3 regions of the Paenibacillus sp. FSL K6-4396 genome follow, and region 2 is predicted to be linked to each of the others. Evidence: riboswitches for the same ligand, from Rfam matches in the RefSeq annotation. Region 2 holds a riboswitch; each other region holds the start of a gene.
The links. Region 2 has a riboswitch for cyclic di-AMP ahead of MHB85_RS00530 (C40 family peptidase). Riboswitches for the same ligand answer to the same signal wherever they lie in the genome.

Region 1 (7,671 bases), 1.5 Mb from region 2:
TTCAGTTCAATGTCAACTCGCGCATGTCTACCCGCCAAACAGAATATCCAGAATAGTCCCAACCTGCCCCTGTTTTTTCCCTTTCAAGACATCCGGATCAAATACTTCAACATACCCGCAGGAAGCACAAGCCACGAACAGGTAGTGGTTATGCTGGATATCGAACATCTTGCTCAGGCCTGCTCCTGACATGGAAACTTCCTTAATGTTACAATCCGTGCCCCTGCATTTTGTACACACAAATCGCCGCTCGATCATCTCTTCAATACTCATCTTCGTTCCCCCTTTATGGAATATGTAGCATGAAGTGGGAGTGCAATTATGTAAAATAGTACGCGATCTGGCATCTAATCTCCTGCATCATGTCCATATATTATAATCAACACAAAACCCTGCCGATTGCCAGCAGGGCTTTGTAGTCGAACATCAGGTATCTGGGATACCCTGCTCTATATGTTCCCTTTACTTGCCGGGAGTCAAATCTTAGACTACGTTTAAAACAACATCAATGTTGCCACGTGTTGCTTTGGAATATGGACAGAAATCATGCGCCTTGCGGGCCAGTTCCTCTGCTTGACTGTGATCTACACCAGGCATGCTAACGTCCAGACGAACAGATAGCTGGAAACCGTCATCCGCAGGGTCTTTACCAATAGATACGTTACTTGTAACGACCACATCCTCCAATTTCACACCTGCTTTGCGTGCTACATTGGCAAGGGCACTTTCATAACATGCTCCATATCCTGCGGCAAAAAGCTGCTCAGGGTTAGTACCTTCACCACCGGAGCCACCAAGCTCTTTTGGCATTTTCAGATCATGCTTAAGCACGCCATCCGAAGAAGTCACAGAACCTGTACGTCCACCTTTAACTGTCGCTACTGCTGTATATAAAGCTTCCATTAAGAATCTCTCCCTTATCCATATAGTTTTTACTGCCTTCCTTTCAATTTAAACTTCTGGCTCATTTTGAAACGCAATTTTGTATCTTTATCAGCTTTTACAACTTTATTATTTTCATGCATTTCAACGCCATGGCTGTATTTTCCTAAGGTTGGGTAATATACGAAGGGGGTCTTCAAATTAGAACCGAAAATTTTGTGTTAATACATAAAAGTTGCACTAGACAAAAATATTTGAAGGAGTACAATGTAACAATAAACATAAAAATTTAGATATATCATAAGCGATTTTTCCGCAACAATATTTCCAAATCAATAATTCAAAGTCAGGTGATTATCGTATGAGTAAAAAAAATCCGTTCAACGCTCCTTCAAGAGAATCATTGTCTACTGCGGGCATGGCCCCTTCCCTTGGAGAAGCACATAGTTCCATGAAAGTTCCGCAGAATGCGTCATGGTGGAAGAAATTTCTCGCCTTTGTAGGCCCAGGATACCTCGTTGCCGTAGGTTACATGGACCCCGGGAACTGGGCAACAGATATCGCAGGCGGCTCGCAGTTCGGGTACACCTTGTTATCCGTTATCCTGTTATCGAACCTGATGGCCGTTGTCCTTCAGTCGCTGGCTGGCAAACTCGGTATCGTCACTGGACGGGATCTGGCTCAAGCCTGTCGTGAACGATTCAGCATGCCTGTTGTCGTGATGTTATGGATTCTGTGTGAACTCGCCATTGCAGCTACCGATCTGGCTGAGGTCATAGGTTCTGCTATCGCATTAAAGCTGTTATTTAACATCCCCATGTTATATGGCGTTATTATCACCGCAGTTGATGTACTCCTGATTCTTGTACTGCAAAACAAAGGTTTCCGCGCTTTGGAAACACTCGTCATTGTGCTAATGGCGACCATTGCCCTCTGCTTCGGGATTGACCTCTTCCTGGCGAAACCCGATATGGGCGGTGTTCTCCATGGTTTTGTACCAAATGTTGAGATTTTGCAAAACCCGGCCATGCTCTATATCGCTATTGGTATTATTGGAGCAACTGTGATGCCGCATAATCTGTATCTGCATTCTTCCATTGTGCAGACCCGTCAGATCGAACAGACCGCACAGGGCAAAAAAGAAGCTATTCGGTACTCGACCATGGATTCTACAATCGCGTTGACACTGGCCCTGTTCATCAATGCGGCCATCCTGATTGTATCTGCTGCTGTATTCCACAGTGCTGGTATGACGCAGGTTGCCGAGATCGCAGATGCCTATCATCTGCTGACACCTCTATTGGGTACTACGGTTGCAAGTATTCTGTTCGGTGTGGCGCTGCTAGCATCAGGTCAGAACTCTACCCTTACAGGTACACTCGCTGGGCAGATCGTTATGGAAGGTTTCCTGAACATTCGAATTCCGGCTTGGCTGCGCAGACTGGTCACACGTCTGATCGCCATCATCCCGGCGGTAATTGTGACAGCCATTGCAGGAGAACATGGCACAGAAGAACTGCTCATTTTGAGCCAGGTCGTGCTGTCGCTTCAACTGCCCTTTGCTGTGATTCCCCTGGTGTTGTTCACAAGTGATAAAAAAAGTATGGGTGCATTCGCCAACAAATTGTGGCTCAAAATCATCTCATGGGTCATTGCCGCGATTATCGTTGTGCTGAATGTATATCTGATCATTCAGACGATTCGGTTATTCTAATCTCGTTCTTATCGACTAAATCCTAAAAAGGCTGATCAACTCCGGTATTCTATACCCAAGTTGATCAGCCTTTATTGTTGCAATACAGCAACATGTTTCCTTTTATAATAAAACTCATACTCCAATAAATAACCATCTGAATCTAATTCTGATTTGGCATCAGTAACGGCAGGAGTTGATCCAATGAATCCACAGTCCAATCCGCACGTTTGTCATCCGATAGTTCTGGCTGGAATCTTCCGTAACCCTGCATAATTCGAATCGTACGCATGCCCAGCTTCCGAGCAGGTATAATGTCGTTATCAATCCGATCACCGATCATGACGGCTTCCTCCGGTTCACAACCAGCCTGCTTCAAGGCCACAGCGTATAACTCAGGGTCTGGCTTGGACACTCCTTCTTCAGCCGAACACGCCAGAACATCAACATACTTCCGCAAGCCGTAGCTCTCCAGTCTCTCTTCCGTTCCAGGACTCTGATTGGCAATAATGCCAATGCGATAATACCGTGACAACTGCTGAAGAACGGAATCCGCTGAAGGAAAAGGATGTTCAAGATCTTTTTGAAATTTCAGCTTGTCCTGAATCTGTTTTTGGTGTCCCTCGTCTTCAACGAATGTGCGAATCGCCACTCTCATAGGCCATTGCTCATATTTTCGGTAACAGTTCGCAAACAGTTCGCGTACCGCCTCAATTGTCACCGGATACCCCAAAGCACAAGCTTCACGGACGAACTGTCCGATAATATCATCAACCGGCTCCCATTCATCCACCAGCGTATCTCCAACATCAAAAAACAACCATTTCAATCCACCTACATCCGGCACACCAATTCCTCCTTGTAAGCATAAAAAAGAAGACTCACCATCACGCATGAGTCTCCTCAAACTTCCGTTTATCGATACATTCAATTATAACAGGCACCTTACACCTGAGCAATCACAAGCTATGGCATTAACCATTGAGGAGAAAGCCAACTTCCCCATTGAGCGAATATACAATCCGGTCTGCGCCCATGCCCCGATAGATGCCCTTAGGATGACTCTGCTCCGTAATCACGCACAGGGATTTCGAAGTCCATGAACGGCAGATCTGTAAATAACGACAGGTCAGATTCAGGCTGTTCTCGAAAATAAACACGTTACCTACGCTGCCCTGCGGCAAAAACCATTTTTGAGCTGCAGCTGTATTCATGCGAATGACATGTTCTACTCCGATTCTACGGAGTCTGCGCTCTTCCCCTGCACTGTTGGTTAGAACGGCAAACGGCATTTTTTTGTACATCAGCAATTTAATAAATTTGCGTCCTGCTTCATTTGGAGCAGTCACTAAAATCATCTCAGTATCCATCATTCGTTCCTCCCTTGGCGTGAAAAGACAACAAAAAAGAAGCGTGGGGGACCAAGGCCTCCCGAACGCTTCTTAAATAACCCATGGCGAAAACACCATGAACCAGCGTACGGCTTGTTGCCTCTCCCTTTAACGCTTACGAGGTTAGCTGACGGATTCGGGCGCGAGAGTCGCCCTATTTCCGGCTGTCACCGGAAAATTCACCCCATGAATGCCCACTGTCCTGGACAGCGCATTCCGTTGGTTCCCCCGTTTCCCATTCATCAATGAATGGAAACTCAGCGATTAAAACATCGTTCGTATATCTTAAGGTAAGATCGAGCGATATTATCGTTTGTTTCGTTTTTCAAGTACAATTTAGTTTAAATTGAAATTACGTTATGAATCATACACCCCCGCCATGACGGTGTAAAGTCCTTACAGATCACCAAATCGGCAGATTTTTGCCAATACTCGTTTATAATAACGCTTACAATAAGGTTATACTCTATCCACCTCTTCAAGGCTATCTAATTCTCACTCTGACGAAAATCACTTCGCAATTCATTCACGTATTCTGCACAACTTGCCTGTTTTGATGCTATTAACACCACATTAGTTTTGCAATATTTAATTGTAGCCAATATAATAGAAGATATAAGAGTAAATAAATGGAGGCGATTTAGATGACAGTCTACGATTACAAAGTGAATACCCTTCGCGGTCAAGAAGTTGAAATGTCCGACTACCGTGACAAAGTGCTCCTGATTGTGAATACGGCAAGCTCATGCGGCCTTACTCCTCAATTCAAAGGTCTGCAAGAACTGCAAGACAAGTTTCAAGATGCTCCATTTGAAGTTCTTGGTTTCCCAAGCAACCAGTTTGCACAGGAAAAAGGATCTTCCGACGATATTGCCGAGTTCTGTCAGATGAATTATGGCGTAAGCTTCCCAATGTTTGAGAAAATTGATGTGAACGGCTCAAGCGCTCACCCTCTTTTCCAACACCTTAGCACAGAAGCTCCTGGCCTGCTCGGTTCCAAAGCAATCAAATGGAACTTCACCAAATTCCTTGTGGATCAGAACGGACAGGTACTGAAACGTTATGCTCCCAAAACAACACCGGACAAGATTGAAGAAGATATCAAGAACTTACTTCAAAAATAATACACAGGCCACCCGTAGCCGTAAGGTAGAGCACCATTGCCCCGGTAATGGATGGCTTTTTTTCTCAACCCAGATGTCATACTGTTCGAAAAAGACAAAAAAAGAAGCTCTCCAATAACGGAAAGCTTCTTCTTCATCGTTCATATGATGCGGTCGAGAGGACTCGAACCTCCACGGGCATACGCCCACTACCCCCTCAAGATAGCGTGTCTGCCATTCCACCACGACCGCATGTCGTAAATAATCGGCAACAGAATTGATTATACCGGGTTCAGAACTAAAAGTAAAGTATTTTTTAATACTACTTTTTCAGCTAGGCATTTTCATCAAAAATCGCATAATCTCGTCATCTTTACCCATGAACTGCATATTATTAGATTTGATCTCCTCTTTTTCGGTAAGAGCCGATCTTGTTGATTCATTTATATATAGTCCTTCCTTCTATATAGTTCTCCCTGCACTCCACCACACAAATGACACATTAAAGTTATATAAAATAACACAAATATTAAATAACAGATTTAATCCATTAAATTTCACGGATACCATTGACAAAAAGCGGACATTTATGGGAAGATAACTATCATATAATTCGGATTTATAAACATAAAGCAAACAAAAAGGATTATAGATGTCACTATAAGTGACATTTAACGAACACAGGAGGCGAATGATTGTGAACCGTGGGAATAAGCTGCTCGATTATGTCAACCTGCTTGATTCCTCTATTCAGGTTGGAGGGTTCACCCATTCCTTCGGCATGGATATCCATATCAGGGAGGGTACCATTCGTAATGCTGAAGATCTCGAATCATTCATGCGTTGTCAGTTGCATCCCAGCATCGTTCGTCTTGAAGGTATGGCCATCAAAGGCATCTATACCGCAGCAGATCACAAAGATACATGGCGGATAGCTCTAATCGACAAGCTCGTCCATGTTCAGCGAACCCCTGGAGATCTCAGAGAACAAGCTGCCGCCATGGGTAAACGATTGATCAGACTTGCACGTGCTCTGCACCCCTGGATTGAATTCAGCCAGCTCGAACAGATCTTTGCCAAATACGATTCGGTTGGCTGCCTCTCCACTGTTCACGCCTGGATTAACCACCACCTCGACATCCCGGTCGAGGAGGCGGTCCTTGGTTACCTGCATTCAGCCATGAATGCCTGCATAACCGAAGCCTCCAAAGTCATTCCCCTGAACAACGATACAACCAAGGATCTGATGGTCCGCCTGGCCACAGATCTGGAGAATGAATGGAAGACCGTCAGCGCCTCGGCTGCGGATGGACTGGCACAGCCAACCTCGATGTCCATGAAATCGTTTTTCCCCAGTTTCCATATGCTTGGAGCTGGACTTCATGCCTACAGGGCCTAATCCTCTTCCTCCTCATACCTGCTCCCCTTCATTCAGACAAACTAAAAAACACGCGGCAACCTCCTTGCCGACGTGTTTTTTGTCATTTTATTTGTTTTATTTACGTATTTACGCCATTTATCATCACAAAATACACTTTTTTCCGTCTTTTTTAATTGTTAGATGACGAATTTGCGTATATAATGAAACATACAGCTCGCATTTCTATATATTCTACATGATGAAAGGGCGGCTGAATACTACATTCTAACCAGGGGTGAACCCTTTTGAACAAGAAAAAACCAGTTACTCCGTTCGGATGGGCCATCAAACGACGGCTAACCGAACTTCAAGTGGACCAGAAGACCTTTTGTGAACAGCATGGCATCCCACCCTATCGTTTATCCAATCTTATTCACGGCACACGCAAAGCAACCCGATTCAGGCACCTGGTCGCTGATATTTTGGATATTCCAGATGAACTGAGATAAGATTTCTGCCAAAGGAGGGTCTCATCCATGAGACATGTTACATCCGATCTGGAGAGGCTGTCGTTCCAGTCCATACGTCACCAGCTCATCATCGTTGATGACAATTGGATTATCCAAAGTTGTAACCGTGCCTGGCAACAGGGACTTGGTCAATGCTCACCAAACCCGGATATACACAGTAGTTATAGACATTACCTGCATCTGACGGAAGCCTGGGCAAAACGGGGCAAGAACGCTAACATGGCACTTGTCGCACAGAATTTGAAAGAACGCGGAATACCCTTTAATCGAAATCATACATATGACATCTGCGTATATACTGTATACAATGAAAAGAGGTGGTTTCGTGTAGAACTCACCCCTCTATCTTATGCAAATTCAATTCTGGATACCGATCTCGCTTTGATTGCACACATGGATATTACCGAACAGAGAAAGACAGAACACCAATTGAAGAAGGCATTGTCTGAAGTGCGCACATTGCGCGGACTGCTGCCTATTTGCGCCGTCTGCAAACAAATCAAGGACGAAGAGGAACATTGGAACTCCGTTGAGAGTTATCTGGAGAAGCATACCCACGCCGAATTCACCCATGACATCTGTCCGGAATGCATCCGGCGGTTATATCCCAAATACTCGAATATCCTGGACAAGCGTTCCTGAAACCTTTCTCCACTCGCCGACTAACTACAACTATACGGAGAGATGATGTTCAAACTGCGACATATCCAGT
Region 2 (7,671 bases):
TCAATCATCATCCTTTTATTACGATTGATTATACAACGGTTACGCTGCGTCTCACATCATGGGATGCGGGTGGTATCACATCTGTAGATATCAAGGAAGCAGGGCAATATAACGAAGCTTATGACAAAATGAGGTCGCAATAACGAGGTCGGTTATTATCACGCGGCCAGAAGTGAGTGAACTATATATGTCAGACTATAATCAGAAACAACCTCTTATTGCTGTCGTAGGCAGTCTCAATATGGATCTTGTGGTGAAGACAGACACGATTCCGGAAGAGGGAGAGACAGTGAGCGGTGAGGAGCTGCATTATCTCGCTGGTGGCAAAGGGGCGAACCAGGCTGTTGCCGCTGCGCGTCTGGGTGGACAGACTACGATGATTGGTGCGGTGGGATCGGACGGTTTTGGCGAACGTCTGCTGCACAGTCTGACGGAAAGTGGTGCAGATGCCTCGCAGGTTCGCATCTTGGAAGACACGGTTACAGGGACGGCTTCCATCTGGCTCTCTCGGGGAGACAACCGGATTATCGTTATTCCTGGTGCAAATGGGCAAGTGGTGCCTGAGATGCTGGAAGAGGCGGATACGGTAAAAAGCCTGACTGCAGCCGCAGCGGTGCTGCTGCAGCTGGAGATCCCGCTGCCAGCGGTTACCCGCGCCGCCCAACTGGCGGCTGAAGGCAGCGCACTGGTGGTGCTCAACCCGGCTCCCGCGGTGCCGGGTCTGCCCCAGGAGCTCCTGCGGTGCGTCGACGTTGTCACGCCGAACCGCAGTGAGCTTGCCGTGCTTACCGGCCGAGATCATCTCCGGCCGGAAGACCTGGATGCGGCGGTCGCAGAGCTCGCCGCATCCCTCGGGGCCGCTGTCGTCACGACGCTCGGCCCCGAGGGGGCTGTGTACGCGGCAGCGCCTGGTGGCCGCGTACAAGCAGGGCGTGCCGGCGCATGCCGTGCGCCCGGCTACGCCGTAAGCGCCGTCGATACGACCGGCGCTGGCGATTGCTTCAATGGCGCGCTGGCGGTAGCCCTCGCGCGCGGTGAGACGTTGGACGCGGCCGTAGGCTTTGCCATGGGTGCGGCCGCGTTATCCGTGACGAAGCTCGGCGCCCAGTCCGGGATGCCGTTCGCACGTGAAGTGGAGGCCTTTCTGGACGAGCATGCGGCAAAGGCTTAATAATTGATACAACAAAGAGGCTCTTACTCTCCGAAAAGGGGATTAAGGGCCTCTTTGTTATGCGTGTGCAGAGATTATTTCTTCTCTGAAAGCCACATGGCGATATTTGCAATCTCTTCATCTTGCAGCTTGCCCTTGAAGGAAGGCATGCCACCTTTACCTTTGACAATCGTAGAATAGATCTTCTCCAGATCATCCTGGCTGCCGATGTTTGCCAGAGCAGGTCCTACGCCACCTTGCAGCTGATCCCCGTGACAGGAGATACAATTGGCTTTGACCAGTGCTTCAGCCTGTCCGGCATCCAATGTGACTTCCGGCATGGTTGGCTTGGCTTCTTCAGCCACTTCTTCTTTCCCTGGAAGCGTAAACATTAAAACAATAGCTAAAGCGCATGCTGCAAAAAATACTCCGCTCATGATCCATTTGTGCATCCCTTATGTCCCCTCCAGAATGAAAGATCATCTAACCTAAAACTATCCATATCATTATAACGGAACCTGTACTGACATCATAGCATTTTGTGGGAAAATTTTGAACTAATCACATAACAAGGCGCAAATTTAGTTGTTTTGCAAGAGATTCTAATCACGAGGCCCTTCATAAACCATACAGTGAAAGGGCTTTAAGCCGCTTGGGGTCTGTCGTTCGTATGTATCCTGGGTGACAAATCCACTCTTCAGATAGACTTGAATGGCACGAGCATTCCAAGTGAGCACTTCCAGATCGATCTCATTCTTCGGATTTCGGCGAATGGCTTCCTGTACAATGGCCGTGACAAAAGCTGTCCCTTGACCCTGACCACACAGCTCTGGATGCATGCCGAGGCCAATCCGGGTTACCCCTTGAAGTGGGAAGTATTGAGCAAATCCACATATACGATCGTTCTGATCCAGGACGATTGCATATTGCTCCTGTCGCAGCTGTGCATCTCCGAATTCCACTTCCAGAGCTTTCATCTGCTCCCAGGGGAGCCAGCTGTAGATATTGTAAGGCGGATCATACTGCCAACTGCAGATGAGCTCCGCATGTTCTTCTCGCATGGGTACAACGTGAAACGTCACAGGGGCTTCCTTCATACACTTGCATGCTCCTTTCCTTGAAACAGAACTCTTTGTCCACTCTACAAAAGTGATGTTCTTTTAGCAAGTCTTCCTTCCCCAGAAAAAAAATGAAACAAAAGTTCCGGTAATTTCGTTTATATTATAACGGGATGGGTAAAAACATCATAAGGGCACGGACGAACGAACGCAAAATGAACCTGTTGATGTCGCAGGATATACCCAGAGTATACCTTGCAACATGAATAAGGATTGAAGCACAAAAAAACCGCCGGATACATTCCTGCGGAGAATGTACCGGGCGGTTCTGTTATGCTTCTTGCTTCGTTCCAGTATGGTTAATGGTTACAGCATTATGTTGCTCAGCTTGTCCCTAGTCAAGGGCCAGTGATTCATATGCGTCCGTGCTCATAATCCGTTTCGCGCCAACATAACGATTGGCCCAATAGTTTTCACTCAATGCACTGATCGTAACGCCTTTGGAAGAAGAGGAGTGTGCAAACTTTCCATCCCCTACAAAGATTCCTACATGGGATACGCCTTTACCTGTTGTATTAAAGAACACCAGATCGCCAGCTCTCATTTCCATGCGGGATACAGAATCGCCCATGTCGAATTGGGAACTGGATTGGCGTGCCAAATCAATACCCAACTTGTCGAATACATACCGTGTAAATCCGGAGCAGTCAAAGCCGTTAAGCGTTGTTCCCCCACTTTTGTATGTAGTTCCCATTGCTGAATCAATTACTGTGTCCATCTTTGAATCTGCGAATGCGCTACCTGCACCAAGCGATAAAGCGAATGTGATGCTAAGTACAGCTGCGGTTAATTTCTTCTTGAACAAGAGATATTCCCCTTCCAATGCCTGCGAGGTTAGCTTAAGGATTCGGTTGAAGGTCCCCTATGATCCCTCTGTAGCAAGATCAATTCACCCATAACTGGTTCCCCCGCTTCCCAGGTGCCAGGAATTTGGCTGTGCTAGTTATGCACCTGCGAAATCAAGAAATGACGATTTAATTTTAAGTAGTTACAAATATGAATGTAAAGATTACAAAGTTGTTACTAAAAACTCACTGCGATTATTGTAACAGAGGAGTACGGCTTTGGCAACGTTTAGCAACAAATTTAGCAAAAAAAACCTCGACCTTTGACGGGGAAAGGTTGAGGTTTGCCTATTTATAAGTACATATTAGGCCATGAGTTTAACTTGTGATGGTAACAATTTTTAATCTATCTGCTCTCACCTTTGGATATTTTGGACTGCCATAATCGGAAATGGCTGCATATTTTCCACAGACTCAATAGACATCTGGCAAGTGGATACGTCTGTTGTAGTATAAGTCCGGTAAGTCCCGTTAATAACCATGAGGCTGAAGTGAATGCCCCAAAGACGAGCAGGTGTACTCCGCCCAGCAGGAGTGCAATGCCGATTACAGCGATGAGATGACGCAGTGCAATCCAGAGTGCTTTGAGGGTACCGTGAGCCCCGCCTTCTCCTTCTGGTGCCGAAACACCGAACTGCATGTAGAGTATGGCATGGTGGATGATCCAGCCATATACAATCCAGGCAGCAACATAAGGTATACCAGGCAAAAGTAATTGAAGGGAATGAAAACCTTCCATGAGAATAGAGTAGAGCTTCGGTATGAGCCAGTAGGCGGGCAGAAGGATCAATAATGTACGTACGGTGTGTAGCAGCAGCATCGGTTTCCACAGATTTTTGATTCCGCGGACAAAGGGGATGCGCTCTTCTGTAGAATTAAAGTGCTGAAGTGAGTAGAGCAGTCCTGCCTGAATGAGGGGGCTGATCAACATGCGAACCAGCAGCATGCCCCCGAGAATCCATAGATAACGATGAACCTCCGGATGGGTAGACAGGTTAAGTTGACTTTCCATTTTGAACAAAAGTGTACTCAGCTCCCCCGCATCAGCATCTGGATAGCGCAGGAGCAGTGGGATGACCGCCGATTGTACCATTCGATAGAAGAAATATCCCCAAATGAGTTGATAGAGAAATAAGAGTGCGGCAATGAACATATGCTGACGGACGAGAAACCAGCCTTCACGTATTTTCGCTTTCACCGTTTCCACCTCACCATGACAGACCTCCGAATATGGCTTCTATTAGTTTGGTTACACTCATGCTCCAGCGGGACTTCGCCCGCTCATCCAGTCCGGATTTCAGGAAATTGTTCATATGGCGGTTCTCCAGCACGATCGAGTACAGGGGATCGGTCATGGCCCAGGATACGGGGGATGTGTGAGTTAATTTATAGGTGATGCGATCTTCTTTGCCATTCCATTGCTTGGTGAGGATATGCCCGTCTTCAAAAGCAATGCGAACAGGAACGGCGCTGTAATCACTCCCTTTTTTTGCGATCGTCACGGATGACTCGTACAATGTTTGACCGTCTTTCTGTACGGGCGTAACACGAATCTTCTCTACAGCAAAGTCAGCCATCCCGTTACCATAGACATATTGATCAAAATAATCAGACCAGGAAGTGCGGGTCACTTGTTCCACAACGTTCTGAAAATCAGCCGAAGTGGGATGTTTGAAGCGGTACTTCTTCACATAGGTAGAGAGAATGCGTTCCATCTTTTTGGCACCGACTTGGTGTTCAATACCAAGCAATACAAGCTTGCCACGTGTATAGACATTGGCTGCATACTCATTCTGTGAATCGAACTTCCAGGATTCTTGTGTTAACGATGAAGGAGAAGTAATCAGTCCCGATTGTACCGGCAGATTTGGAATCAATCCGTATTCCTGCTCCATTAGTTTGTCTTCTGCATAAGAGGTGAACCCCTCATCCAGCCAGGCTTCCTCGAATTCGTTGCTGGCAACCATGCCGTAGAAGTACTGGTGTCCGATCTCGTGGACTACGGTACGTTCCAGGTCATAACCTGGCGTAGTATCATCGGCTCCAAAGGCCGTAACTAGTGTAGGGTATTCCATACCTCCAGCACCGTTCCCCGCTTTGGGTGGAACTACGATGGATAAGGTAGCATAAGGATATGGGCCAAACCATTTGCTATAATTGGCTAGAGCGGCCTTCGCGGCGTAGAAATAACGTTCTTTCAGATCCTGATGAGCTGGGTCCAGATATAACTTGATTCGTACACCAGGCACATTGGGTGCAGAGAAGGGTTCCTCGGCGTACACAAAATCGGGTGAGGCTGCCCAGGCGAAATCATGCACATCATCGGCATAGAATTGATAGACCTTTTCTCCATTTTTCACCACGGCTTGCTGCGTCGGAAATCCGGTAGCAGCCACTTTGTATGTTTCAGGCACCCGAATACGTACACTATATATACCGAAGTCGGCGTAAAACTCTGAGTTGCCATGGTACTGGTGCAGATTCCAGCCTTCCGTTGTTTGTCCACGCCTGCCTACAGGTTCATAGGCACTTAATTTGGGAAACCATTGACCTGCCATGACAAAATGATCAGCAGTTCCCATTCGTGCAAAAATCTTCGGCAGATTCACTTCAAATCTGGTGTGGAGCGTAATGCTTTCCCCGCCTTTGACGGGTTTGGGCAAGCGTACTTTAATGAGGGTGGTGTCCTTGATATTTCCGTCATCTGGTTGCACATACTGCATCCGATGCAGCAGAGAGAGCCCGTCCTCCGTTTTCATTTCGGTAATGTTCATGGAGCCATAACCATTGGTAGGCATGACATCACCCCGAAGCTTTCCACCGGATTCCTTCATAAAGGTGGTGTCAGCAGAAGAGAAGGCGTTGGGATACATATGAAAGTAAAGCTCGCTGACGGTCTTTTTACCTGGATGTGTCCAGGTAATCGTCTGAGTCCCTTCCAGTACATTCCCTTCGACCAGTTTTACATCCATGTGATATTCCACAACACGGTTGCTGTACACTTCGGCAGTAGGGGTCTGTACACTTTCTGGAGGAGCTGGTGTTGGAGCTATTGCCTTGGGCTTGCCCGATTCGGGGGCGAGTACTGGCAATTCGGAATGAGTTGAGCGATTATAACCCAGAGTGATCCATATCCCTCCGGCAAGTACACACAGGGCCAGGGATACAGTGAGCCAGCTCTTGGCGCGTCGTGGAATCATCGTTAAATACCTCCCGTTGACAAGCATCTACAGCATGTATATGTTTGCAATGGGACAATTATTAGTTAAAATATTTGTATCAACCCTTGGAGGCTATAAACATGGACCAAAACGAGCAAAACGGCAAAAAACAGATTGCCTTGAATATCGTTAGTGCAAAAAGCAAGCATAAAGGCTTCGGTGCAGGCTCCATTGAACTGAATAACCTTTCCCCGGTCATTATTGATAATGGCGAAGCCAAAATCGATATTGGTGCGATGCATGCGAAGAGCAAAGTGGAACGCAATATCAAGTTCTCTACCAATCGTGAGGATGTGCCCAACGGACGCCAGGTATGGCTGGTATGGGTAGCTGTCGATCGCACGGAGGAAGGCCAACTGTATGGTGGAGCAACGGCATGTGAGATGTGGATTGATACGGAAGCAAGACGTGGATGGAAACTGCTGGCGGAACATGTGAATCGCATGGATTATGCCTTGAAGCGTCGCTTCATGCTGGATGAGCTTGGACCTGAAGCTCGAGCTGCACTTAAGACACTGCTGATCTCACACAACGAAGACTGGTGGAATGCTTCTCCAGATGTATTGAAGGAAGCACTCGCCTAGGGCGGATCTTTAAACACAGTCTAAAAGAAAAAAAGCAAAAGGCCCCTTGACCGGAAAGATCGGTTGTGGGTCTTTTGCTTGTGCATTAATCGTATTCATCGATCTGAATAATTATGAGTTTTCATCCGAAGTGAATTTCCAATTGTTCAATATAACCAGGAGTTATAGGTGACGTAACTAAGTCATCGCGCATTTACGTCATTCTACCCACCAACGTTTGAAATCTCCCCACCAGGAATGTTTCTCTTCCTGTATACCTTGTTGATTCTGTACCTGACGGGTCTTCTCATCTTCTCCGGAATCCGAATCATCCGTTGTGCCATGACATACCTCTGTCGGTTCAGTACCATCAATAAAAACTTCCAATCGTTTCTCTTCACAACCGTTGCCTGCCAGCTTGCCGGATTCCGGATCAATATAGACACTTACGACATGATCAGGCACGGTGAAAATTTTGGGTGGTACGCTCGCAAGTGCCTGCTCTGTGAACTGGGCAAAGATCGGAGCCGCCCGGCGGCCATCCGAAGTCGAGATGGCTTTGCCTTGATCGTACCCAACCCATACCGCGGTGGAGAGCTCCGGTGTGAATCCTACGAGCCAGGCATCCGTGTTGGTTGTTCCCGTTTTTCCGGCTACCGGACGTTTGATCGCCTTGGATACCCGGTTGCCCGTTCCTCCATTTTCGAAGACACTTTCCATTAAACGAGTCAGGACATAAGCTGCTGCAGGTTCCACAACGGTCTCAGCCTTGGT
Region 3 (7,671 bases), 3.9 Mb from region 2:
CAAGGCTGAGGACCAGCATTAATTTTAATCCATGCGCCAAGCGTTTTTTCATTGGGAACCTCTCCTAGCTCGAACGAATTACTTTGATATCCGCAGGAAGAATGGACTCACCCTCATACAGTGTAAATCTTCTGTCTTGCCACTCCACCCGAAGAAGCATATTATCATCCGACTGATACTGCCATACCAATTGTTCTCCAGCCTGGCCATATGGAGTTCTACCTGCCGTTGATACCATACCTCCATACTCTTCCTCCAGATGAAATGCGCGTCCATCCAGGTCCAGCAATGTGGGCACCTCATCAGGTGCATCAAGCCTGCCATCAATTGGTGTATATAGAGCGTAACGTGTGAGTTCCCGTTCTTCGATATGCAAATATCGAAATGCGGTACCATCCTGCAGCGTGAGCACAACTGCATTTCGAGCGCGATTTTGTACCCGACCAACGACTTCATAAGTAACCAGAGAAACCTCACAGATATCACCAGGTGCAAGCTGAAGCATCGTTTTCTCTGCCTGCGGTGGTTCAGGTTTTGTTAGTATTCCTTTAATTCGTTTCCATACACTCATGAGAATTACTCCTGTTCCTTATCTTATAAACAAGCTGCAATAATCAGTGCGCCCACGATATGTAAAGCGCCAGAGAACAATCCGTATCCTGTCTTCCCTTGTTGAATTCCTGTATCCAGATCCAGATTGGCCCATTTGCGAATCATAAAGTGTACAACACTCTCCAAAATCAACAAAATGATAAAGGATACAACGGAGACCAACAATGCTTCTCCAAGATGACCAGCCGTAGAAATGGACGTAGCGAGTACATACCCTTGTGCAAATAATTTCATAACCATCCGTGTAGTAACGGCCATATTGCCAGCCTTAACTTCAGCAAAATCCTTATATTTCGTGAACAGTGAATCTACATACATCAAGACAAACAGCAAAACCGAACCAGATCCGGTCCAGACCAGCATCGCCAAAATATTCAAATCCATTTACACAGCCCCCACATATCAACATGAACCGCATTTAAAAGCGAAGGAGAAATACTCTTCTCCTCCGCTGGTTAACCCTGCTGACAACCAAGGTATTAGTTCTTATTATCGTACTGTTTCATCAATGCTGCGAGTTCGTCTTCAACAGCCTGATCTTTACCCAACTTCTCGAACTCTTCATCCAAAGACTTGCCTTTGGAAGACATTTCGTTACTTGCTTCCGCCTGTGCTTCCATCTGCATCATTTTCTCTTCCATACGCTTCATACCAGCACTTGCAGTATCAGAACCAAACCCATTCAACGCTTTGTTGATTTCAGTTTGGGCTTTTGCTGCATTGTAACGTGCTACCAGTGTTTCGCGTTTGTTCTTCATTTGAGTCAGTTGCTTACGCATCTCGTCGAGCTTGCCACGCAGGTTATCTGCCGAAGCCTTGTTTTGGTCATAGCTGGTTTTGTACTCAACCATCTTCTCCTCAGCAGCCTTTTTCTCTTCCAGGGCACGTCGAGCCAAATCCAGATTCTGAGCACGTGCCGCCGTATGCGCCTGCTCTTCACGTTTCTTCACAAGAGCTTCCTGCTCTTCGAATAACTGCTTGAATTTCTTCTCAATGGCGATCTGTTGAGCTACTGCCTTCTCTGCATCTTCCAAATCCTCTTGCATGTCACGGATATATTGGTCCGTCATCTTGATTGGATCTTCCGCTTTGTCAATAATGGCGTTGATGTTAGACATGGTTAGATCACGCAAACGTTTGAAAATGGACATTATGTTATTCCTCCTAGTCGATATTACATCGTATATAAACATACATACGTAACAATCTACAACTCGTTTCAATTTTAGCAAATAAAATCAAAACATTCGATGGCACTTATGTCAGGAAGATCGTTTATCTTTGTTCAGATGATCCTCCATCAACCTCTCTGCAGTCTGCACGATTTCGTCGATTTGCATCCGCGTGATGGAATCAAAATGAATACCCATGATTACCGTAACAGTTACTTTCAGCTGCAAGGCAGCCTTTCGGGCGAGCCGCTCACACAGCTCTTGTTCTTTATGCCCAGGAATACGGACCGTCGTCCCGCTTACGCGCTCATGATCCACGTAGAACGTGGCTACGGCGCCAATATGCGCCTTTCCTCCGGTAACGAAAAAAACCTTATCTTCTCCTGCTTCAATCACCTGTAAACGTATGGATTTCAAATCATATGTACTCATACCCATCCACCTATCCTTTTCTATATGTTATATATGGAGGAATTATGGCTGTCATGAGCTAAATCGGCAATGAAACTTCTCACACTGCGCATATTTTATGGAACCCCCGGGTATACCAAGGAGAACGTCATTTTGGAAAAGGAGGCCGATATTATGCGCGTACGCCTCATTATGCTGATGGTTATCGTTATTTTTCTCGGAGGATATCATGCTCCAGTTTCAGCGCGGGATGTTTCAAGCCCGCCAAGTGAATCAGTATCAGGTTCGGATTCTGCGGAAGAAGAACAACTGACATTGGGACAGTTACGTCAAAAATATGCCGACACGTTCAAAACCAATGGTCCTTCAACCAAGAAGGTTGCACTGACTTTCGATGATGTACCTGATCCACGGTTTACTCCACAAGTACTGGATGTATTGAAGAAATACAATGTCAGAGCTACATTCTTCATCGTGGGTAGTCGTGCTGAGAAACATCCGGATCTTGTGAAACGCATCATCAAGGAAGGGCATATGGTTGGTAATCACAGCTACAATCATCCTGAATTCAGTAAGCTGTCGATGAATGCCTTTCGCAAACAAATTTTACATACCGGGGATATTATTCGACGTTTGGCGGGATATACGCCCAAGATGATTCGGCCGCCTTATGGAGACATTAATGAAGAACAGCTGAGATGGGCTGCCAAACAACACTATAGCATTGTGAACTGGAACGTAGACTCCCTGGACTGGAAAGGCCTTTCAAAGGAACAGGTGAAAGATAATATTCTTTCTGCTGTAAAACCCGGCTCCATCGTTTTGCAACATGCTGGAGGCGGTGTAGGATCAAACCTGAACGGCACGGTTGAGGCTTTGCCTGAAATCATTGAAGAATTGCGTAATCGGGGATATGAACTGGTCACCTTGGACGAAATGTTGGGATTGCCAAAGGCCAAAGATTAGGATGACCGTGATACCAAATAATGAGAATATTAAAAGGGTGCTGTTCAATCGCGAATTAGCGACTGGCAGACACCCTGTTTGAATTCATTTTAAATGTTATTTTCTCTCTACTTCAGAATGTACAGCTCAATATCCTGAAAACCAAATGAGCTTACAGACTGTTTGCTACCCGGGATAAAGATATCAATCCGGTGACCTTTGATTGCACCGCCCACATCTCGCGCTGTGGCTACAAAAGCCTGTTTTGGCAATCCTGGATGGCTATGACCAGTTACCAGTACTTTGGTTCCGAGTGGAATTACACTTGGATCAACTGCAATCGTGCCCAGTTCAAGATCATTTCCGAAATAATCGACTGCACCCCAGCCTCCATTTTCAGACGGATCTGCAGAGTATGCCGTTGCTTTTACGTTCACAGCTTTGCTGTAATCGAATGTTTTACCCCAGGCTTGAACAACTTTGTTATCTGCGTTAACGTCCAAGCTCGCTGTAGTAACAGTCTTCGCTTGGGTCTTGCTCTCCGCTGCCGCAGCGGCTGCTACATTGTTTGACTTACCGGGAATCGTAATTTTCAAACCACCATAAATGTTGTAAGGCGAAATGTCGTTGTTTGCTTTAACTAACGTGTTAATTGCTACTCCGTATTGTTTCGATAAGGTGTAGAAGGTATCCCCCTCTTTGGCCACATGAACTGAATCGGCGTGAGCCGGAACGGCTTGAATGAGCATTGCTGTTGTCATTAATGCTACTGCTGTTTTGGCTATACGTTTCTTGTTAATCATGGTCTTCCTCCCTCATTGTGCCTGCGAAGTTAGTTGTCGGATTCGGATGAGGAGCCCATCCTATAGGTTCATCATTACATTTGAAACGATATGTACCCCTAATTCACCCCAAGCAGTGTGCTGTAGATCTTCCCCCTGCACAATCTGCATCGTTACATCCCCCGCACTCCCTGTCCGGAAGTTTCGGCAGAGTTCAATATATCACAATTTTGTAACCTGAACTTGTAGTAATTCTTACCAAATGGTTTTAACATGTGTAAGCACGTGTAAGAATACTGAATACTCTAAAACTGTTGGGCGAGATGTCCCCTATATATTTGGTAACAGAATAGTTACTTTTCCGAATCCTATATTTGATTATTTTCAAACAAAAAATAGCGTCACCGACTCGAGGTCAGTAACGCTATTTAATCACTTCATTTAGAGTACTTTCGCAAGAAAATCACGTGTACGTGAATTTTTCGGTGCTCCAAACACCTCATCAGGTGTTCCCTCTTCCACAATAACCCCGCCATCCATGAACAGGATCCGGTCTCCCACTTCACGTGCAAAACCCATCTCATGGGTTACGATGACCATCGTCATCCCGCCTTCTGCAAGACGTTTCATGACATCCAGTACCTCACCGACCATCTCGGGGTCCAATGCCGACGTAGGCTCGTCAAACAGCATGACATGAGGCTGCATGGCCAATGCTCTAGCAATGGCGATCCGCTGCTTCTGTCCACCGGACAGCTGATTCGGGAATGTATCTTTTTTATCATACAAGCCCACGGTATTAAGCAAATCAGCAGCAATCTTCTCCGCTTCCAGAGTAGATTGTTTCTTCACTTTAATCGGAGCGATCGTGATATTTTGCTCTACCGTTTTGTGTGGGAACAGGTTGAAGTGCTGGAACACCATGCCCATTTTCTCACGAGTTGCGTTGATGTTATGCTTGGGGTCCGTGATTGACACGCCTTCAAAATCAATCTCTCCTGAGGTAGGCTGTTCCAGTAGGTTCAAACAACGCAAGAATGTACTTTTACCTGAACCGGAAGGACCGATGACCACGACAACCTCACCTTTGCCAATCGTCACGTTTATGCCCTTAAGCACATCGTTATTACCATAAGATTTGTGTAATTGTCTAACGTCTATCACTTGCACTCAACTTCCTTTCCAGTCGTCCCAGCAGCTTGGACAAAATGAACGTCATTACAAAGTAGATGGCTGCTGCAATCAAAAATGGACTCAATCCTTGGTACGTAATGTTTTTGACAACACTTGCCTGATACATAATATCCACCATACCGATAACGGAGATAATGGAGGATTCTTTAATGATAGTTATGAATTCATTACCAATCGCTGGTAATACAGCTTTGAAGGCTTGTGGCAATATGATATAACGCATCGCGGCGCCTCTTCCCATACCTAATGAACGCGCTGCCTCCAACTGACCACGATCCACACCTTGGATACCCGCACGGAAAATCTCCGCCAGATAGGCACCACTGTTGATTGAAAGTGTAATGATACCTGCCTGAAGTGCAGTGAAGTTAATGCCAAAGCTCAGGGAAAAACCATAGTAAATAATCATCAATTGTACCAGCATCGGTGTGCCACGGATCACTTCAACGTAAGCTGTACCGATCCAGCGCAAGATTGCAGCGTCATGCAAACGGAACAAACAGATGATCAATCCGATAATTACCCCGAAGATAACCCCGAGTGCAGACAACAGAAGTGTGTATCCTACACCTGTAGCATAGAAACTTTTGTACTCCCAGAACACTTGGAAAATATTTTGTGATTTGTTCGCTTTATCCGCCATCAAGAGGCTGGCGTCCGTCACCATCTGATTGATTTTATCTTCACTTTTCAATCGCTCCAGTGTTCCATTTACTGCAGCTAGCAGCTCGGTATTACCTTTGCGAATCCCGATTGCCGCTTCTGCTTGCTCTTCGTCCGGAACAGCAGCAGCAAGTCCAATAATATCGTCCAGATAACCTGCAGCAACGGTATCTTCAACGATTGCCGCGTCAATGCGTTTTGTTTGCAGTTGAAGCACAATATCCGAGATTTTATCAAGCGCAGTAAGCTTCGCTCCTGGAATACTCTGTCCGATCGTTTCCTGAATGGAGCCTTTCTGAACGCCAATTTTCGCATTTTCAAGTTCTGCCATGGTTGGATATTTGTCTTTATCCACATTGCGAACCATGATCACTTGTTTTGATTTATAATAGGTGTCGGAAAAATCGATACTTTTCTTCCGCTCATCCGTCGGCGTCATACCTGAAATTACCAGATCAACACGCCCGCTCTGCAATGAAGGCAGAAGACCGTCGAAGCCCATATCCTCAATCACAAGTTCTGCGCCAAGATCTTTGGCAATCTCTTTGGCGATCTCAATATCAAAACCGACGATTTCATCTTTGCCATTAATCACTTTATGGAATTCATAGGGTGCAAAATCGGCACTTGTACCGAGCACCAGCTTTTTACTGCTTGAATTGTCTGTAGTCCCACTTGCAAGTGCCACAGGAACGGCAGTTGTCAGCAGAACGACAAAGGTCAGCAGCATTATGGTGTAACGACTTATTAATTTCAACCTTGTTCTCTCCCCTTACAATACTTTGTATGCTTCTCATGTTGATGACTGAGTCATTATAAAGTACAATGCATGATTATGCAATGCATTTTGGCATTACAAATCTTGACTTGTTTCTGAAAAATTGAAGCAAACATGATATAATCAATGAATTATTTTCATTTTTGCATAAGGAGTTTACTAATGACAGCTAACAAATCACAAATTCTGACGGTTATTGATCAATATGCTTCCCGTTTTAAAGCCATTTCATCATATATCGGTGCCAACCCCGAACTGGGAAATGAAGAGTATCTCGCTTCTGCCCGTTTGAAAGAAGAACTGGTCTTCCACGGTTTCACTGTAGAGGCTCCAATCCTTGGACTGGAGACAGCCTTTATCGGAACCTATTCAGCGGCCAAACCCGGCCCTACCATTGCATTATTGTGTGAATATGACGCCTTGCCGGAGATTGGTCATGCTTGTGGTCACCATCTGATCTGCATGATGAGTCTTGGAGCTGCTGTTGGGCTGAAATCCATTCTGGATGAAGTAGGTGGAACGATTAAAGTGTTTGGCACCCCCGCTGAAGAGACACGTGGTGCCAAAGTACCGATGGCTGAAGCAGGTTTGTTCGATGACTGTGATGTCGCTCTCATGGCGCATCCATATTATGCCTACGAAAAGTCAGGCAGCTCGCTGGCTATTGATGCAGTGCAATTTGAATTCCATGGCCGATCTTCACATGCTGCTGCAAGTCCGCACGAAGGTATTAATGCTCTTGATGCCGTCATTCAAACGTTCAACGGAATCAATGCATTCAGGCAACAAGTGAAAAGTACCGTTCGCATTCATGGAGTGATCAACAACGGAGGTCAGGCAGCTAATATCATTCCCGACTATGCTTCAGCACAATTTTATGTACGGGCAGCAACTCGCAAAGAACTGAATATCCTCACAGAACGTGTGATTCAGATCGCTGAAGGTTCTGCTCTCCAGACAGGATGCAAGCTGGTGACATCCAACTATGAAACGTCCTATGACGAGATGGTTACCAATGAAGCATTCTCAGCTGCGTTTAGTCAAAATCTGATGGAACTTGGTATCCCCCAAGAAGAGATTGTGAGTGGTAATGATCACGGCTCTATGGACATCG

Region 1: another riboswitch for cyclic di-AMP. It lies ahead of MHB85_RS07035 (hypothetical protein); the one in region 2 lies ahead of MHB85_RS00530 (C40 family peptidase).
Region 3: another riboswitch for cyclic di-AMP. It lies ahead of MHB85_RS17490 (3D domain-containing protein); the one in region 2 lies ahead of MHB85_RS00530 (C40 family peptidase).

The regions. Positions count from the first base shown of each region.
Region 1 is NZ_JBBOCR010000001.1:1,588,213-1,595,883, reverse strand. Features, by position in the region: gene MHB85_RS07055 (zinc ribbon domain-containing protein) at 28-273, opposite strand; gene MHB85_RS07050 (organic hydroperoxide resistance protein) at 484-903, opposite strand; gene MHB85_RS07045 (Nramp family divalent metal transporter) at 1,301-2,596, shown strand; gene MHB85_RS07040 (HAD family hydrolase) at 2,739-3,422, opposite strand; gene MHB85_RS07035 (hypothetical protein) at 3,550-3,945, opposite strand; cyclic di-AMP (ydaO/yuaA leader) riboswitch at 4,064-4,239, opposite strand; gene MHB85_RS07030 (glutathione peroxidase) at 4,611-5,090, shown strand; tRNA gene MHB85_RS07025 (tRNA-Leu) at 5,239-5,321, opposite strand; gene MHB85_RS07020 (urease accessory protein UreF) at 5,767-6,468, shown strand; gene MHB85_RS07015 (hypothetical protein) at 6,735-6,938, shown strand; gene MHB85_RS07010 (hypothetical protein) at 6,966-7,601, shown strand; gene urtE (urea ABC transporter ATP-binding subunit UrtE) at 7,632-7,671, opposite strand, start outside.
Region 2 is NZ_JBBOCR010000001.1:106,761-114,431, forward strand. Features, by position in the region: gene MHB85_RS00510 (4a-hydroxytetrahydrobiopterin dehydratase) at 1-143, shown strand, start outside; gene rbsK (ribokinase) at 188-1,171, shown strand; gene MHB85_RS00520 (c-type cytochrome) at 1,246-1,602, opposite strand; gene MHB85_RS00525 (GNAT family N-acetyltransferase) at 1,753-2,247, opposite strand; gene MHB85_RS00530 (C40 family peptidase) at 2,603-3,073, opposite strand; cyclic di-AMP (ydaO/yuaA leader) riboswitch at 3,077-3,214, opposite strand; gene MHB85_RS00535 (hypothetical protein) at 3,460-4,311, opposite strand; gene MHB85_RS00540 (M1 family metallopeptidase) at 4,322-6,313, opposite strand; gene MHB85_RS00545 (YwhD family protein) at 6,415-6,918, shown strand; gene MHB85_RS00550 (transglycosylase domain-containing protein) at 7,117-7,671, opposite strand, start outside.
Region 3 is NZ_JBBOCR010000001.1:4,042,079-4,049,749, forward strand. Features, by position in the region: gene MHB85_RS17460 (DUF4247 domain-containing protein) at 1-52, opposite strand, end outside; gene MHB85_RS17465 (DUF4178 domain-containing protein) at 65-571, opposite strand; gene MHB85_RS17470 (DUF350 domain-containing protein) at 595-996, opposite strand; gene MHB85_RS17475 (PspA/IM30 family protein) at 1,092-1,763, opposite strand; gene lpdD (prenylated flavin chaperone LpdD) at 1,875-2,216, opposite strand; gene MHB85_RS17485 (polysaccharide deacetylase family protein) at 2,370-3,161, shown strand; gene MHB85_RS17490 (3D domain-containing protein) at 3,269-3,943, opposite strand; cyclic di-AMP (ydaO/yuaA leader) riboswitch at 3,946-4,142, opposite strand; gene MHB85_RS17495 (amino acid ABC transporter ATP-binding protein) at 4,364-5,086, opposite strand; gene MHB85_RS17500 (ABC transporter substrate-binding protein/permease) at 5,073-6,509, opposite strand; gene MHB85_RS17505 (M20 family metallopeptidase) at 6,720-7,671, shown strand, end outside.